4 regions of the Bradyrhizobium australafricanum genome follow, and region 4 is predicted to be linked to each of the others. Evidence: predicted binding sites of a transcription regulator. Region 4 holds the regulator's gene; each other region holds the start of a gene.
The links. The regulator LexA, encoded in region 4, represses DNA repair genes until DNA is damaged. The targets are predictions, from matches to a motif close to TGTTCNNNNTGTGTTCNG.
Positions count from the first base shown of each region.

Region 1 (4,017 bases), on a different contig from region 4:
TTGGCCACCTGAACAGGCCGGCGTCACGCCACCGGTCCGCCTGGATTTTATTTCGGCCTTGTCACTCCGCCGCAACCATTCGCGGAAGCGGAACGTAAAGCCAGTCGTAACAGGATGAGCATAATACGGTTCCGCGCAAATTGCCTATGCTCAAAATTGAACTTTTCAGTAGGAGGTGTCGATCATGGTTTAGGCGTCTCGAGTCTGAAGCGTCCCGCGCCGCCTTGACCGAGCGGCTTCTCGAGTTCGGGCAGGATGATCTTCAACTCATTCGCCAGCGTCCACGGCGGATTCACCAGCAAAAGCCCTGTGGAAACGAGGCCTGCGCCTGCTTCTTGCGGTGCCACACTGAATTCCAATCGCAGGCATTTGCCGGCGGGCCGGCTGCTTGCTGCTGCAGCGACCACACTGCGCGTTAGCTCGTCGGTGGCTCTCCGGGTTTTTACGGGGTACCACAAAAGATACGAGCCGGTCGGCCACTTCGCGTACGCTTCCGTGAAAGCGCTGGCCAGCCGCTCGAACTCGTCCTTCGCTTCGAACGGCGGATCGATCAGCACCAGGCCGCGCCGTTCGTTCGGCGGCACGAATGCGGGCAGCGCCATCCAGCCGTCGAGATCGACGACGCGCGCTTGCGCGTCGCGTCGCAAGGCGTCGATCAGTTGTTTGCGCGCCGTCGGTTCGATCTCGCTAGCGGTGAGGCGATCTTGCGGACGCAGCAGCGCCCGCGCGATCAACGGCGAACCAGGATAGGCTTTCAGCTCGCCTTTCGGATTGAATGCTCTGACGATGTCGAGATAGGGCGCGATCAGCGGCAATGCCTGGTCGGAGAGCCGCGCCTGCATCAGCCGGGCGATGCCGGTGAGCCATTCGCCGCCGCGCTGCGCTTCGCTCGACGTCAAATCATAGAGGCCGGCGCCGGCATGGGTGTCGATGACGCGGAACGGCGCCGGCTTGTCCTGCAGATAGGTGAGCATGCGCACCAGCACGATGTGCTTGATGACGTCGGCAAAGCTGCCGGCATGAAAGGCGTGACGGTAGTTCATGTGATGATCGTGCTGCGCTCCCAAAGGGTGCGCATGTTGTACTCGTCATGCCCGGGCTTGTCCCGACCTTCGCTAAAGCTTCGGCGGGGTTAACATCCCGGCTCGGCCAAGCCCTGGCGTAGCCGGCTCCCGGGCATCTGCGCCTTATCTTGCTTGTTTCGCGATGGCGCAGGTGGCCGGGGCGTTCTGCGCCACGACGCGCGGCGCGGGTCTGCCGGCCATGACGCAGAGAGTTTCAGCCGCCGCGAACCGGCGGCATCAGCACCTGATCGCGGCGGCAGGCGCGGCGATCGATTTCCTCGCAGGAGCGGAATTGCAGATCCTTGCTGAGGCAGATCCGCACCTCGCTGAGCCGCTTGCTGTCGCAGGTCACCGAGATCGCGGAGTTGCTGAGGCCCGGATTGACCTTGATGAACGCTGTCTCCAACTCGTCGGGCGCGACCGTCTTCGGCTCCGACAATTGCAGGAATTCCTCGGGGATCTTCACCGTGGCGCGGGCCTTGCGGATGGCTTCGAAATAGGCGCGTTCGCCGAGACCGGAGCAGGTGCCGTGCTTGTCCCACTCGTTGTAGATCAGTCCGGGCGCCGGCATCAGGTCGAGCATCGAGCTCATGATGCTGCGGGCGAGTCGCGGCGAGGGCCGCTGGCAGTATTCCGGAAAGCCCCGTTCATATTGCGGCCAGAGGCCGTGCACCACGAAGGAATAGGGCCGTCCGCCGCACTGCGCCTGCGTGCCGCGGCCGTTGTTGCCGCGCTCGCTCGCCGCCTCGCAGAACGAGGGCGACCACGACAGCGACAGCACATAGAAATCGAACTCACCGGGCGCATTCTGGCGGCGATCCTGGGCCGACGCCCCAACCGCACTGCACAGAATAATGGCAACCGAAATCAAAAATCGGGAAATCGTGTCCAACCGAGGCATCAAACGCTCCCTCACTCGACCGCCCGGAGCCTAGCAGGCCGTGAGAACATTTCAAGAACAAAAAGCCGCCGTCCAAATGGCGGCGGCTCCTGCTTTAGCAATCCGGTCGGAGATCAGGGCCGCGCGGCCTTGCAGGACGGGTTATAGGTCCAGTTGCGGTCGAGCCCCGCGACGCACCATTCGACGCCCTGATTGATGCTGGCAAAGCCACCGTCCTCGATGATCGAATAGTGCACCTTGCGCACCTTGCCGTCGCTCAGCATCGCCTCGCCCGTGCAATAACGGCGCGGAATATTGTCGGACTGCCAGGGACGGAAGGCGGTTTCGTGAATCCCGTTGAAGCCGGTGATCACGAGCGGCGAATTCCAGAAGGTGGCTTCCTTTTCCTGGAATTGCGTGCTGATGACCGTCAGGGCCTTCTCGCATGGGGCCACATTGCCATCATAGCGCGGGCCGGACAGCCAGAAGTTCATTTCGAGCGGATTGGCGGCCTGGGCCGTACCCCCGAAAGCCAGCAGACCGACCACGAGTGCGGCGCCGAGGCCGAGCTTGCGGCCGAGTTTATTGCGGGAGTTGAACAGGTTGCGCATGGGAATCCACCCGATTATCCGATGCCGCGGACGGTGCCGCGAAGCCCCGGCAAGGTCAAGTGCAGGGCGGCAACACCTGCGGAGAAGTCCACTTTGGGGAGCCCGCTCGTTCTTTTCACGGTCGCCGGCGCACTCTATGTTGGCTCGAAGCGAAATGGAGTCTGCGATGCGAAGGAAATTGGCCGCTTGCCTGGTTGCCGTTTGCGGGATGCTGGCCGTTGTGCCGGCGCGGGCGGATTGGATGCAGCCGGTGCCGCCGTTCAAGGGCAATGATACCGGCGGTATCATCGCCTATACGCTGGCGACCCAGAGCGACGCCCGGCAGCTCGCCGTCGATCACTGCGCCTCCTACGGCAAGGTGGTTAAGTTCCTTGCGATGCAGAACTATCCGGGCGGCTACATCTCTTTCGCCTGTCGCTGGGTGCCCTATGGCGCAGCCCAGAGGCCGCTGCGCACGCTCTACTGAGCGCGCACCAGATCTTTCGATCGTTCAGCCGGGAGCCGACCGCATGACCCGACAGCTTGCCTTGCTTGGTTCGGCTGTGTGCCTTGTTCTGTCCGCTGGCGCCGCAAGTGCCGTCGATCTGCCGATCCGCAAGGCCGGTCTGTGGGAGATGAAGATGGTGCGCACCGGCGGGCCGATGCCGGAAATCACCATGCAGCACTGCACCGACGAGACCACCGACAAGGAGATGAGCGCGGCGGCCTCGCCGATGGCCAAGGAAGTCTGCTCCAAGCAGGATATCCAGAAGACCGCGACCGGCTATGTGAGCGACAGCGTCTGCAGCGTCGCCGGCATGACGATGCAGAGCCATGCCGAGATCGTCGGCGATTTCAATTCCGCCTACACGGTGAAGAGCACCTCGCATGCCGAGGGCGGCGCGGCCGGCTCACGTGACACCACGATGACCATCGAGGCGAAATGGCTCGGCGCCTGCAAGAGCGACCAGAAGGCCGGTGACATCATCATGCCCGGCGGCATGAAGATGAACGTCAAGGACATGGAAAAGCTGAAGGGCCTCCTGCCCAAGCAGAAGTAGCGCGCAGCGCATCCGGCTGTTGCCGCGCGCCTGAATGCATCGCCTCGCATGCTGAGAGGCTGCGCCGCTTGCCGCACCATCATTTCGAGTAGCTCGCGACAAGATTGCAAAGCAATTTTGCGCTGAGGCGATGTGCAATCCATCCGATCCCACCCCGTCACCCCCAGGGCTATCGCATATGCCCCTTGGCGACCGCGCAAGTGCTTGGCCACGTGGTTCGAGACGCGCCGCAAGCGGCGCTCCTCACCATGAGGGTCTACTATTGTGCCGCAGAACAAGACCTCATCCTGAGGAGCCCGCCGAAGGCGGGCGTCTCGAAGGATGGCCACGAGAACGCCGCCACGAAATGCGATAGCCTTTGCGCGGGGATGACGGTTCACCGCGTTCATGCGCTCCTTGGCGCGCGATGACGTCGACGGGGT
Region 1 covers NZ_JAGKJL010000018.1:23,498-27,514, reverse strand. Annotated here, with positions in the region: gene J6525_RS17740 (23S rRNA (adenine(2030)-N(6))-methyltransferase RlmJ) at 183-1,043, opposite strand; gene J6525_RS17735 (ribonuclease T2 family protein) at 1,279-1,965, opposite strand; gene J6525_RS17730 (hypothetical protein) at 2,079-2,555, opposite strand; gene J6525_RS17725 (hypothetical protein) at 2,722-3,021, shown strand; gene J6525_RS17720 (DUF3617 domain-containing protein) at 3,065-3,595, shown strand.
Region 1: J6525_RS17735 (ribonuclease T2 family protein) is a predicted target of LexA. The motif match lies at 2,008-2,025, and genes of this name have one in related genera.

Region 2 (4,017 bases), on a different contig from region 4:
TACAAGATGCGCCTTGTTGTCCGGCCGAATTGAACGCCGAAATGGACAACGGATAGAGCGCCGATAGCAGGACCGTCAGGTAGGTTAAGTGACCACCGCCATTGCCATTTTGCCCCCGCTCGGCCGGCTGCTCGGCCTGTGCGCGGGCGCATTGCTGCTGTTTTGCGCCGAGCGCGCCAGCGCGCAGGGTCGGCTCGACGCCCAGTACGAGGCGACTCTGGCCGGTATCCCGGTCGGCAAGGGCAGCTGGACCATCGAAATTGGCGACGACAGCTTCTCCGCCTCGGCCCAGGGCGGCACTGCTGGGCTGCTGAAGGCGTTTTCCGGCGGCTCCGGCACCGGCGCCTCGCAGGGCCGCGTCGTCAACGGCGCGCTGGCCGCCTCCTCCTACACCGCGACCACCACCACCTCGAAGAAGTCGGAGACGATCCGGATGGTGCTCGCCAATGGCGGCATCAAGGAATCCGCGATCGAGCCGGAGCCGCCGGTCGATCCCGACCGGCTGCCGGTGACCGATGCGCAGAAGAAGAACGTGTTCGATCCGATGACCGGCTCGTTCCTGCGCGCGCCCGGCAATGCCGAATTGATGAGCCCGGATATCTGCCGCAGCGGTGCCGGCATCTTCGACGGCCGCATGCGCTACGACCTCAAGCTCGATTTCAAGCGGGTCGAGATCGTCAAGGCCGAGCGCGGCTATCACGGCCCGGCGCTGGTCTGTGCGCTCTATTTCGTGCCGATCTCGGGCTACATCCCGGATCGCCCCGTGATCAAATATCTCGCCGCCCAGCGCAACATCGAGATCGCCTTCGTGCCGATCGCCGGCACCCGACTCCTGGTGCCGTTCCGCATGACGATCCCGACCCCGCTCGGCCAGGCCATGCTGGAAGCGACCTCGTTCGTCACCACCGCCGCGCCGCCGCGCGTGGCGAAGACGCAGTAACACCCTGTCGTAGCCCGGATAAGCGAAGCGCCATCCGGGGACAGTCGTCCCGCATATCGCTTCGCTCATGCGGGCTACGCGGTAGCCAGACCGTCACCCTGAGGCGAGGGTAAGAGTTCTTCCCTTCTCCCCTTGTGGGAGAAGGAGGGATGAGGGGTCTCTATCCGCTGAGACAGACCCCTCACCCGGCGCCTGCGGCGTCACCCTCTCCCACAAGGGGAGAGGGTACTTCGGAGGCGCTACGCGGCGCGCGGAATGCAACGAACGTCACCGGAATCCGGTTGACTCTTGTCCGCTTCTGATTCGACTCGGTCACCCCTGGAACTTAAGGAATTCAGTCCGCATATCCTGTGCTTGTGGAGCCCTCTCAAACTTGATCTAGTGCCGCCGCCGTCAGCCTACCCGAGATGTTGCGGTGAACGTATCAGGCCCCCCAATCGAGTCAGCGATTCGGCCGCGATTCGTTCTAGAGTCGTTCCAGAGCTTAAGCCGGGCGCAGAAAGCGTCGCATTGTGAGACAGATTTCGCCGCAGATGGTGTCGATGATCGATCAGTTTCCGGATTTCAGCGTCATTGCGAGGAGCGAAGCGACGAAGCAATCCACTATCGCGGCAAGCGGTCCGAATGGATTGCTTCAGCGGAGCCTGTCATCGGGCGCGCGACCCGTTGGCTCGCAATGACGGCTAACAGCGGCGCATCGATCAAAAGAAACACCTGCAAAATATGGCTTTCTCAACTTCGTTCGGAAATGACCGCGTGCCCGGTGCAGGCGTCACCGCGGTGCTCGGGCCGACCAACACCGGCAAGACGCATCTCGCCATCGAGCGCATGCTGGCGCATTCGTCCGGCCTGATCGGGCTGCCGCTGCGGCTGCTCGCGCGCGAGGTCTACAACAAGATCGCGGACCGTGCCGGCGTCGACAACGTCGCGCTGGTCACGGGCGAAGAGAAGATCAAGCCGAAGGCGCCGCGCTTCTGGGTCTCGACCGTCGAGGCGATGCCGCGCGATCTCGATGTGTCCTTTCTCGCGGTCGACGAGATCCAGATCGCGGCCGATCTCGAGCGCGGGCATGTGTTCACCGATCGCATCCTCAACCGCCGCGGCCGCGACGAGACGCTGCTGCTCGGCGCGGCGACGATGCGGCCGATGATCGAGCGGCTGTTGCCGGGTGCCTCGATCATCACGCGGCCGAGGCTGTCGCAGCTCGAATTCGCCGGCGACCGCAAGATCACGCGGCAGCCGCGCAGAACGGCAATCGTCGCGTTCTCGGCGGACGAGGTCTACGCGATCGCCGAATTGATCCGCCGACAGCATGGCGGCGCGGCCGTGGTGCTGGGCTCGCTCTCGCCACGCACGCGCAATGCGCAGGTCGCGATGTTCCAGAACGGCGACGTCGATTACCTCGTCGCCACCGACGCGGTCGGCATGGGGCTCAATCTCGACGTCGATCATGTCGCCTTCGCTTCCGACCGCAAATATGACGGCTATCAGTTCCGCCGCCTGACCCCGGCCGAATTCGCGCAGATCGCGGGCCGCGCCGGGCGCGCGACGCGCAACGGCACATTCGGCACCACCGGGCGCTGCGCGCCGTTCGAGCCGGAGCTCGTCAACGCGCTGCAGAACCACACCTTCGATGCCGTCAAGGTGCTGCAATGGCGCAACGCGAAATTGGACTTCGCCTCGCTCGGCGCGTTGCAGGTGTCGCTGGCGCTGTCGCCCAATCATGAGGCACTGACGCGGGCCCCGGTGGCCGAGGATCTGCGCGTGCTCGAGCATGTCGCGCGCGACGCCGAGGTGCGCGATCTCGCGCATGGGGCGGCCGCGGTGGAGCGGCTGTGGGAGGCCTGCCAGGTTCCAGACTACCGAAAGCTGTCGCCGGCCGCCCATGCCGAACTCGTGACCACGCTGTATGGCTTCCTGATGCAAAAGGGCCGTATCCCTGACGCATGGTTTGCCGCCCAGGTCGACCAGGCCAACCGGACCGACGGCGATATCGACACGCTATCGGGCCGGATCGCGCAGATCAGGACCTGGACCTTTGTTGCCAACCGGCCGGACTGGCTCTACGACCCGGACCACTGGCAGGGGATCACGCGCGAGCTCGAAAATAAATTGTCCGATGCGCTGCATGAACGGCTCACGGAGCGTTTCGTTGACAGGCGGACCAGTGTATTGATGCGCCGCCTGCGGGAGAACTCAGTTTTGAATACGGAAATTGGCAAGACCGGTGAAGTGATCGTGGAAGGCCACGTGATCGGCCGGCTCGATGGTTTCACCTTCGCACCTGATGCGGCCGAGGCCGGCAGCGACGCCAAGGCGCTGCAAGCCGCCGCCCAGCAGGTGCTGGCGCGCGAGATCGATGCGCGTGCCGAGAAACTGGGCGCCGCCCCCGACGAGCAGTTCGTGCTGACCTCCGACGGCACCATCCGCTGGACCGGCGATGCGGTGGCCAAGCTGGTGGCCGCCGAGGACGCGCTGCATCCGCGGCTGCGCATCATCTCCGACGAGCGGCTGACCGGCGCCCCACGCGAAGCGGTGCAGACCCGGCTCGATCTCTGGCTCAAGACGCATATCGAAAAGCTGCTCGGGCCGCTGTTCGAACTGTCCAAGGCCGAGGATCTGCAGGGCATTGCCCGCGGCATCGCGTTCCAGCTGGTCGAGGCGCTCGGCGTGCTCGAGCGCGCGAAGATCGCGGCCGAGATGAAGGATCTCGACCAGCCCTCGCGCGCGGCCCTGCGCAAATACGGGGTGCGGTTCGGCGCCTACCACATCTATTTCCCGCAGCTCTTGAAGCCCGCGGCGCGCTCGCTGGCCTCGCTGCTGTGGGCCGAGAAGCAGAGCAATGCCGACATGGCGGCGCTGTCGAATGTGCAGCATCTGGCCTCCAGCGGCCGCACGTCGTTCCCGGTCGATAAGGCGTTGCCGCGCGATGCCTATCGCGTGCTCGGCTATCGCCAGTGCGGCGAGCGCGCGGTGCGCGTCGACATCCTGGAGCGGCTCGCCGACCTGATCCGCCCCGCTCTGGCCTGGCGCGAGACCTCGCCGGGCGAGAAGCCTGCGGGCGCGTTCGACGGCCG
Region 2 covers NZ_JAGKJL010000033.1:55,612-59,628, reverse strand. Annotated here, with positions in the region: gene J6525_RS26680 (DUF3108 domain-containing protein) at 110-940, shown strand; gene J6525_RS26675 (helicase-related protein) at 1,664-4,017, shown strand, end outside.
Region 2: J6525_RS26675 (helicase-related protein) is a predicted target of LexA. The motif match lies at 1,403-1,420, and genes of this name have one in related genera.

Region 3 (4,017 bases), on a different contig from region 4:
CTTCAGCGGCGTGCCGCGCAGGAAGTCCGCCGCCTTCATCGGCGCCTTGCCGGCGCGCTGCAGTTCGAGGATCCGGATCGCGCCGTCGCCGCAGGCGATCGCGAAATTGTCGTCGAGCACAGCGCCCGGTGCGCCCGAGCCTTTCGCCTGCTCGCAGCGCAGGATTTTCAGCCGCACCGGCTCGCCTTCGCCGGTGAGCTCGCACCAGGCGCCGGGAAACGGCGAGAGCCCGTGAATGTGCCGCAGCACCGCATGCGCCGGCTGCTTCCAGTCGATCCGCGCCTCGGCCTTCTCGATCTTGGCGGCATAGGTGACGCCGTCCTCGCTCTGCTTCGTCAGCTGCAAGCCGCCGCGCCCGAGCGCCGCCATCGCGCGCACCATCAGGTCGGCACCGAGCGGCGCCAGCGCGTCGTGCAGATCGGATGCCGTCATGCTGTCCGTGATCGCCAGCCGCTCGGCCATCGCGACGTCCCCGGTGTCGAGGCCGACATCCATCTTCATCACCATCACGCCGCTCGCGGCATCGCCAGCCATGATGGCGCGGTTGATCGGCGCGGCGCCGCGCCAGCGCGGCAATAGCGAAGCATGCAGGTTGAAGCAGCCGAGCTTCGGCGCGTCGAGAATGGCTTGCGGCAGGATCATGCCATAGGCGACGACGACGGCGGCATCCGCGTCATGCGCGCGAAACTCCTCGAGCGCTTCCGGGGTCTTGAGGGTCTTCGGCGTCAGCACGGGAATGCCGAGGCGGCGCGCCTCCTGCTCGACCGGCGTCGGCTGCAGCTGCAGCCCGCGCCGCCCGCCCGGCTTCGGCGCGCGGGTGTAGACCGCCACGACCTCATGGCCATGGGCTACGAGCTCCAGCAGCGTCGGCACCGCGAAATCGGGCGTGCCCATGAAGATCAGGCGGAGAGGCATGCGATCGATTTCTTCCGAGAGTAAGCGGCGTTACTCCGCCGCGCGCTTGGCGGCCTTCTCGAATTTCTTGAAGACGCGGTCGCGCTTCAGTTTCGACAGATAATCCACGAACAGCACGCCGTTGAGATGATCGATTTCGTGCTGGATGCAGGTGGCGTAGAGCCCTTCCGCATCCTCCTCATGCACCGTGCCGTCGAGATCGGTGAATCGCACGCGTACCCGCGCCGGCCGCTCGACCTCCTCGTAATATTCGGGGATCGACAGGCAGCCCTCTTCGTACACCGACAGCTCTTCCGAACGCGCAATGATCTCCGGATTGATGAAGACGCGCGGCTTCGCCGTGGTTTCGCCGTTCTCGTCGCGCTTGGCGAGGTCCATGGTGATCAGCCGCAGCGGCTGCGCGACCTGGATCGCCGCCAGCCCAATGCCGGGCGCGTCATACATGGTCTCGAGCATGTCGTCGGCCAGCTTGCGGATCTCCGGCGTCACCTTCTCGATCGGTTTCGACACCAGCCGCAACTGCTTGTCCGGCAGGATGATAATTTCTCTTAATGCCATGGCGGCGATTTAAGCTGCTGACTTCATGGGGTCAATGCGCTCAGGAACCCGTTAGGACAACCTTAACCACGTTTCTTCACCCCGCATTAACCCGGAAAATCAGGAATGCATTTGCCATAAACGTTCCCTCTTCGTTCGCGCCTGGCCGCGAATCGGCTACAACTGCCGGCATGAACGAGATTCTCCTCACGATTGGCGACCTCCCCGTCCGTGTCTCCGACGCATTGATCGGCCTTGGGGCGCTGGCGCTGATCCTGCTGTTCGCCATTGCGGTGGTGATCGCACGCGCCAGCCGGCGCGGCGCGGAACTCGCAATGGCCCAGGCCATCCGCGCCGAAGAGCTGGAGGAGCGCCTCGCCGACATGCTGCGGGCCCAGAGCGAATCCTCCGGGCGGGTCGATGCCAAGGTTGATACTATGGCGCAGGCGCTGGCCGGCCGCCAGGCCGAGATGGCCCGGGCCGTCAACGAGCGGCTCGATTCGGTGACCCACCGGGTCGGCCAGTCGATGGAGCAATCGACCCGCAACACGATGGATTCGCTGCGCGTGCTGCATGAGCGGCTCGGCATCATCGACCACGCGCACAAGAACCTCAACGAGCTCACCACCCAGGTGACGACGCTGCGCGACGTGCTCGCCAACAAGCAATCCCGCGGCGCGTTCGGCCAGGCGCGGATGGAGGCGATCGTCCAGGACGGCATGCCGAAGGGGTCGTTCGAGTTCCAGTACACGCTGACGTCGGGCAAGCGGCCGGACTGCGTCGTGTTCCTGCCCGACCAGCGCCCGCTCTGCATCGACGCGAAATTCCCGCTCGAGGCCATGACCGCGCTGCACGATGCGCGCAGCGACGAGGAGCGCAAATTCGCCAGCCAGCGGCTGCGCGCCGACGTGCTGAAGCATGTCAGCGACATCGCGGAGAAGTACCTGATCCCGGGCGAGACCCAGGACACCGCGCTGATGTTCGTGCCGTCGGAATCGGTCTATGCCGAGATCCATGACGGCTTCGACGACGTGATCCAGAAGGCCTATCGCGCCCGCGTCGTGCTGGTGTCGCCCTCGCTCTTGATGCTGGCGATCCAGGTGATGCAGCAGATCCTGAAGGACGCCCGCATCCGCGACGCCGCCGACCAGATCCGCAACGAGGTGATGCATCTCGGCGACGACCTCGGCCGCCTGCGCGATCGCGTGCTCAAGCTGCAGACCCATTTCGGCCAGGTGAACGAGGACGTCAGGCAGATCCTGATCTCCGCCGACAAGATCGAGAAACGCGCCGGCCGCATTGAGGAACTCGACTTCAGCAAGTCCGAGACCCCGATCGAAGTGCCCCGCTTCGTCAAGCCCAGCACGTCCGACCTGTTCCCCGCCCCCCGCAAGCTGCAGGCGGGGGAGTAGCCCCGAAGTCACCTCGCCGCGCCTGCGGGGAGAGGTCGAAGTTCGCGCATCGCGCGAATTTCGGGTGAGGGGGAGCTTCCGCATACTGCGCACGGCATAATTCGCGGAGAAGGCCCCTCACCCCAACCCTCTCCCCGCGATAGAGCGGGGAGAGGGAGCCAAGGCAGCCGCGGTCGAATCTGCTAACAGAGGGGCATGACCGCGCCCGAAGTGACCGCGACCCAGTCGGAAAAGAATCCCCCCGCCGCCACCTCATGGCGCGACGGTTTTGCCGTGTACCTGCAGCCGCGGGTGCTGATCGTGCTGCTGCTGGGCTTCTCCTCGGGGCTGCCGCTGGCGCTGTCGGGCTCGACGCTGCAGGTCTGGATGAAGGAGGCCGGGGTCGATCTCGGCACCATCGGGCTGCTGGCGCTGATCGGCACGCCCTACACGCTGAAATTCCTCTGGGCGCCGCTGGTCGACGCACTGCACGTGCCGCTGTTCACGCAGATGTTCGGCCGCCGCCGCGGCTGGCTGCTGTTCTCGCAGCTGCTGCTGATCGCGGCGATCCTGGTACTGGCGATGGCCGATCCGGCGCGCTCGCCATGGTTCGCGGCCTTCGCCGCGCTGCTGGTCGCAACCGCATCGTCGACGCAGGACATCGTGGTCGATGCCTTCCGCGTCGAAAGCCTGCCCGAAAGCGAGCAGGCCGCCGGCATGGCGTCCTATGTCGCGGCCTACCGCGTCGGCATGCTGGTCTCGACCGCCGGCGCGCTGTTCATCGTCAGCGGCTTCGAGTCCGCTGGCCTCGTGCGCCTGTCGGCCTGGATGTGGGGCTATGTGGTGATGGCCGCACTGGTCGTGATCGGCATCGTCACCGCGCTTGCGGCGACCGAGCCGACGCAATCGAAGGGCGCGGAGGCGGCGACGCATGCGCAGAACGCGGCCGAACGCGTGCTACATGCCGCGCTCGGCGCGTTCTCCGAGTTCCTCAGCCGCAAGGACGCCTTCGCGGCGCTCGCCTTTGTGGTGCTGTTCAAGTTCACCGACGCGTTTTCAGGCACCATGACCGCGCCGTTCGTGATCGACATCGGCTTTTCCAAGGTCGATTACGCGGCGATCGTGAAGGGCGTCGGCCTTGCTGCGACCCTTATCGGCGGCTTTGCCGGCGGCT
Region 3 covers NZ_JAGKJL010000127.1:801-4,817, reverse strand. Annotated here, with positions in the region: gene fmt (methionyl-tRNA formyltransferase) at 1-915, opposite strand, end outside; gene def (peptide deformylase) at 946-1,473, opposite strand; gene J6525_RS45085 (DNA recombination protein RmuC) at 1,644-2,864, shown strand; gene J6525_RS45080 (AmpG family muropeptide MFS transporter) at 3,060-4,017, shown strand, end outside.
Region 3: J6525_RS45085 (DNA recombination protein RmuC) is a predicted target of LexA. The motif match lies at 1,595-1,612, and genes of this name have one in related genera.

Region 4 (4,017 bases):
GGCCTACGATCATGTGGTAAAAGCCATCGGCGTGCCGGCGTCGCGGATCCTGTTCTTCGACGACCTGGCCGCCAATATCGAAGGTGCGCGGGCGCGCGGCCTTCATGCTATCCACGTGACGTCGACGGATGACGTGGCAAGGGCTTTGACCGCACTTGGAATTTGAACATTAAGAATTGAGGAGCTCTGAGCGTGGCCCTGATGCCGGTTGCCGATGCCCTGTCCGCCGTCCTCGCCGGCGCCGAACCGCTGCCGGAGGAGATGGTCGCGCTCGATGCCGCCTACCACCGCACGCTTGCGCACGACCTCGCGGCGCTCCGCACCCAGCCGCCGCAGCCGATGTCGGCGATGGACGGCTATGCGGTGCGCGCCGCCGATGCGGCTGATCTAAAGGCCCGGCTCAAGGTGATCGGCGAAGTCGCCGCCGGCCGGCCGTTCGAGCGGACGGTCGGCGCCGGCGAGGCGGTGCGGATCTTCACCGGCGGCGTGATCCCCAATGGCGCCGACGCGGTGATCATCCAGGAGGACACCGCCGTCGACGGCGACCACATCACGATCACTGAGGCCGCCAGCGTCGGGCGGCACATCCGCCCGGCTGGGGTCGACTTCCGTGCGGGCGAGGTGCTGCTCGCCGGCGGCAGCCGCCTGTCCGACCGCGCGCTGTCGCTGGCGGCCGCCATGAACTATCCGGAACTTGCGGTGCGCCGCCGCCCGAAGGTCGCGGTGCTGGCGACCGGCGACGAGCTGGTGATGCCGGGCTCGCAGCCCGGCCCCGGCCAGATCGTCTATTCCAACGGCTACGCGCTGCGAGCGCTGGCGCGCGCCGAGGGCGCCGAGACCGTCGACCTCGGCGTTGCCGCCGACACGGTGGAGGCGACCACGGCGGGCATCCGCCGGGCGCGCGAGGCCGGTGCCGATGTCCTGATCACGACAGGCGGCGCCTCGGTCGGCGACCACGATCTCGTCAAGCGGTCGCTGGAAGCCGAGGGCGTCGACATGACGTTCTGGCGGATTGCGATGCGGCCCGGCAAGCCGATGATGCATGGCCGGCTCGGCGCGATGCGGGTGATCGGCCTGCCCGGCAATCCGGTGTCGTCCTATGTCTGCGCCTTCCTGTTCCTGGTGCCGTTGATTCGGGCGCTGAGCGGCCGGAAAGTGATTCATCATCGCCGCACGAGCGCCCTGCTCGGCCGCGACCTCGCCGCCAACGACCAGCGCGAGGACTATCTGCGTGCACGGCTCGAAGCGCGCGAGGACGGCACGTTGATCGCAACGCCGGTGACGCAGCAGGACTCGTCGTTGCTCGGGAATCTCGCTGCGGCACGGGCACTTCTCGTGCGCCCGCCGTTCGCGGCGGCGGCCGTCGAAGGCAGCGAATGCGAGATCCTGACACTGCCCGAATAGGGTTTTCGCGCCCCGCCGATTGTGCGTTGCCCGACACGTTCACCGGAAATTAAGTGGTTGCGGAACACATATCGAACATATAGTGTCCGTTCATGATTTGTTTCTAGTACTGGTGTCTACAATCGGGAAGCCGCGTGGAAGCAGGTGCATCGAGCGCATGCTCATGAGGTCAGGCCCGGCCTGCAGGCCCCACCAGAAGAGTCTCGGAATCGAACGACGCTATCAACCGGGGGAATACTCGAGATGCTCACGCGCAAACAGTACGAACTACTGCGTTTCATCAATGAACGTCTGAAAGAGGCCGGCGTACCGCCCTCCTTCGACGAGATGAAGGATGCGCTCGACCTGCGCTCGAAGTCCGGTATCCACCGCCTGATCACTGCGCTGGAGGAGCGCGGCTTCATCCGCCGCCTGCCGAACCGCGCCCGCGCCATCGAGGTCATCAAGCTGCCCGAACTCTCGGCCGGCGGCGGCAACGGTCGCCGCGGCTTCACGCCCAGTGTCATCGAAGGCACCCTCGGCCGGCGCGCCAGCACGCCGCCAATTGCCGAGGACGACGGCAATCGTCCGGTCGCGGTCCCCGTGATGGGCCGGATCGCCGCCGGTACGCCGATCGAGGCGCTGCAGACCCGCAGCCACACCATCAGCGTGCCGCCCGACATGCTCGGCGCCGGCGAGCACTACGCGCTCGAGGTGCGCGGCGACTCGATGGTCGATGCCGGCATCCTCGACGGCGACATGGCGCTGATCCAGCGTAACGACGTCGCCAATACCGGCGACATCGTGGTGGCGCTGATCGACGAGGAGGAAGCCACCCTGAAGCGCTTCCGCCGCCGCGGCGCATCGATCGCGCTCGAGCCGGCCAACACCGCCTATGAAGTGCGCATCCTGCCGCCGAACCGGGTCCGCATCCAGGGCAAGCTGATCGGCCTTTATCGCAAATACTGAATTGCAAATACTTGCGGCGGCCGGGAACGAGCAACACGTCGGATCGTTCCTTGCATGATAGTGTAGCGTACGGCCTGCCCGATGCGCTCCGATACCTCTCGCGCAGCGTCGCGTGTTTGTGATCGGAGCGATCTCGGACCAGTCGTACAATCGCCCAGAAACGAGCAGACGCTCGTTCGCTATCGTCCACTCTGGTAGAGGCCCTAATGCCTCAAGGAGAGGCACGGGTCGCTACCTCGAAATGAGGAGCCATCCGATGTGTGACTATAGTCTGCACGCCGTGGCATCGCGCCCCGCCATTGTCGGAGAGACGCTGATCACGACGACGTTCCGCGGCACGTCGACCCGCGGCTTTGCTTCGGAGAATGACCCCACTGTCGCGGTCTGCATGCTGCCGGGCACCGAGCTCGTTTTCGCCGAGAACGTTCGCTACGACAGCCGCTGGATCTGGACCAAGACGCTGAACTATCGCGTCGGCGTGTTCAACGAAGTCGAGCCCGACGTGCCTGATCGGCATCATGACGCGGTCGAATTCCCCGACGGCAGCCATGTGCTGGTGACCCAGCTGGTCGAGGGACAGCGCGTTAGCGTGCTGCAATTGCCGGCGCTGCATCCGCCGGTCGAGCAGAAGCCGAAGGTTGTGGAGCGGCGGCCCTCCGCATTCGCAACGCTGTTTTTGGGTTGAGCGCATCGTCGCCGCGGAATGAGCTGTTCGGCGGCGGATGACCTAAGCAATTTCGGGCGACCCCGGACTCCCGCTTCCGGGGCGCAGAAGGAGATTTGCGTCGGCCGGCACCTTGGCGCATCATCGGGCACGGAGGACGTGCGCGGTGGTCGATAAGGTCACATGGCAAAAGGCTGGACGCGTCACGGAACCGGGCCGCTACATGTTCCGGTTCGGTTGGCTGACGGTAACGGCCGACGACCTGAAAGTCTGGGAGCAATTTCCCGAGGCTTCCTTCACCCTCGTCAAGAAGCCCGACGCCGGCCCCGACTCCGACGAATACCATCTCGGCCTGTTCGAGCTGCCGAGCGCGCCCTTGCCGGACCACGGCTAATCATCGCCCTGCAGATCGGTCTCGGCCGGCGTCGCATCCACCGCAGGCCGCGGCGCGGGGGCGCGTAGCGTCGTCTCGCTCTCGCCGTCGCCGGGAACCGCCGGCGACCACGGCCGGTCGATCCCGCCGGGCTTGACCGCATCGACGGCGTAGCCGTCCCTGCTCCGTCGCAGCACCAGCGCGCCGTGGCGGCGCAGCCGCTCGGCATCGATCACCGATGCCGCGCAGCCCTGCGGCGCCGGCCGCGTCGTCACGATCAGGCCTGCGCGCTCGCAGTCGTCCACCAGGGCCTCCGGCCGGGTCGCCAGCGCGACGAAGGCGCCGCCGGGTCCCTGGGTCACGCAGCCGCCGGCATCGCAGGAGACGCCCTCGCCGAGCGACGCATCGGTGGCGGTGCGCGCGTCGGCGTCCGCCGCCAGCCACTCCTTGACCAAAAATGCATCCTTGGCGCTGTGCATCAGATGCAGCCGTCCATCACCGCCACGCACCGCGACATTGCGGCCGTCGCCCGAGATCAGCACGTCCGGCTGCGGCACCCTGAGCGCCCAGACCGAGGCCACCAGCAGCAGCACCGCGCCTGACCAGCGCAGCGGCGTGCGCAGCAGCC
Region 4 covers NZ_JAGKJL010000042.1:48,188-52,204, reverse strand. Annotated here, with positions in the region: gene J6525_RS30740 (HAD family hydrolase) at 1-166, shown strand, start outside; gene J6525_RS30735 (molybdopterin molybdotransferase MoeA) at 193-1,404, shown strand; gene lexA (transcriptional repressor LexA) at 1,648-2,352, shown strand; gene J6525_RS30725 (hypothetical protein) at 2,609-3,037, shown strand; gene J6525_RS30720 (hypothetical protein) at 3,183-3,410, shown strand; gene J6525_RS30715 (ComEC/Rec2 family competence protein) at 3,407-4,017, opposite strand, start outside.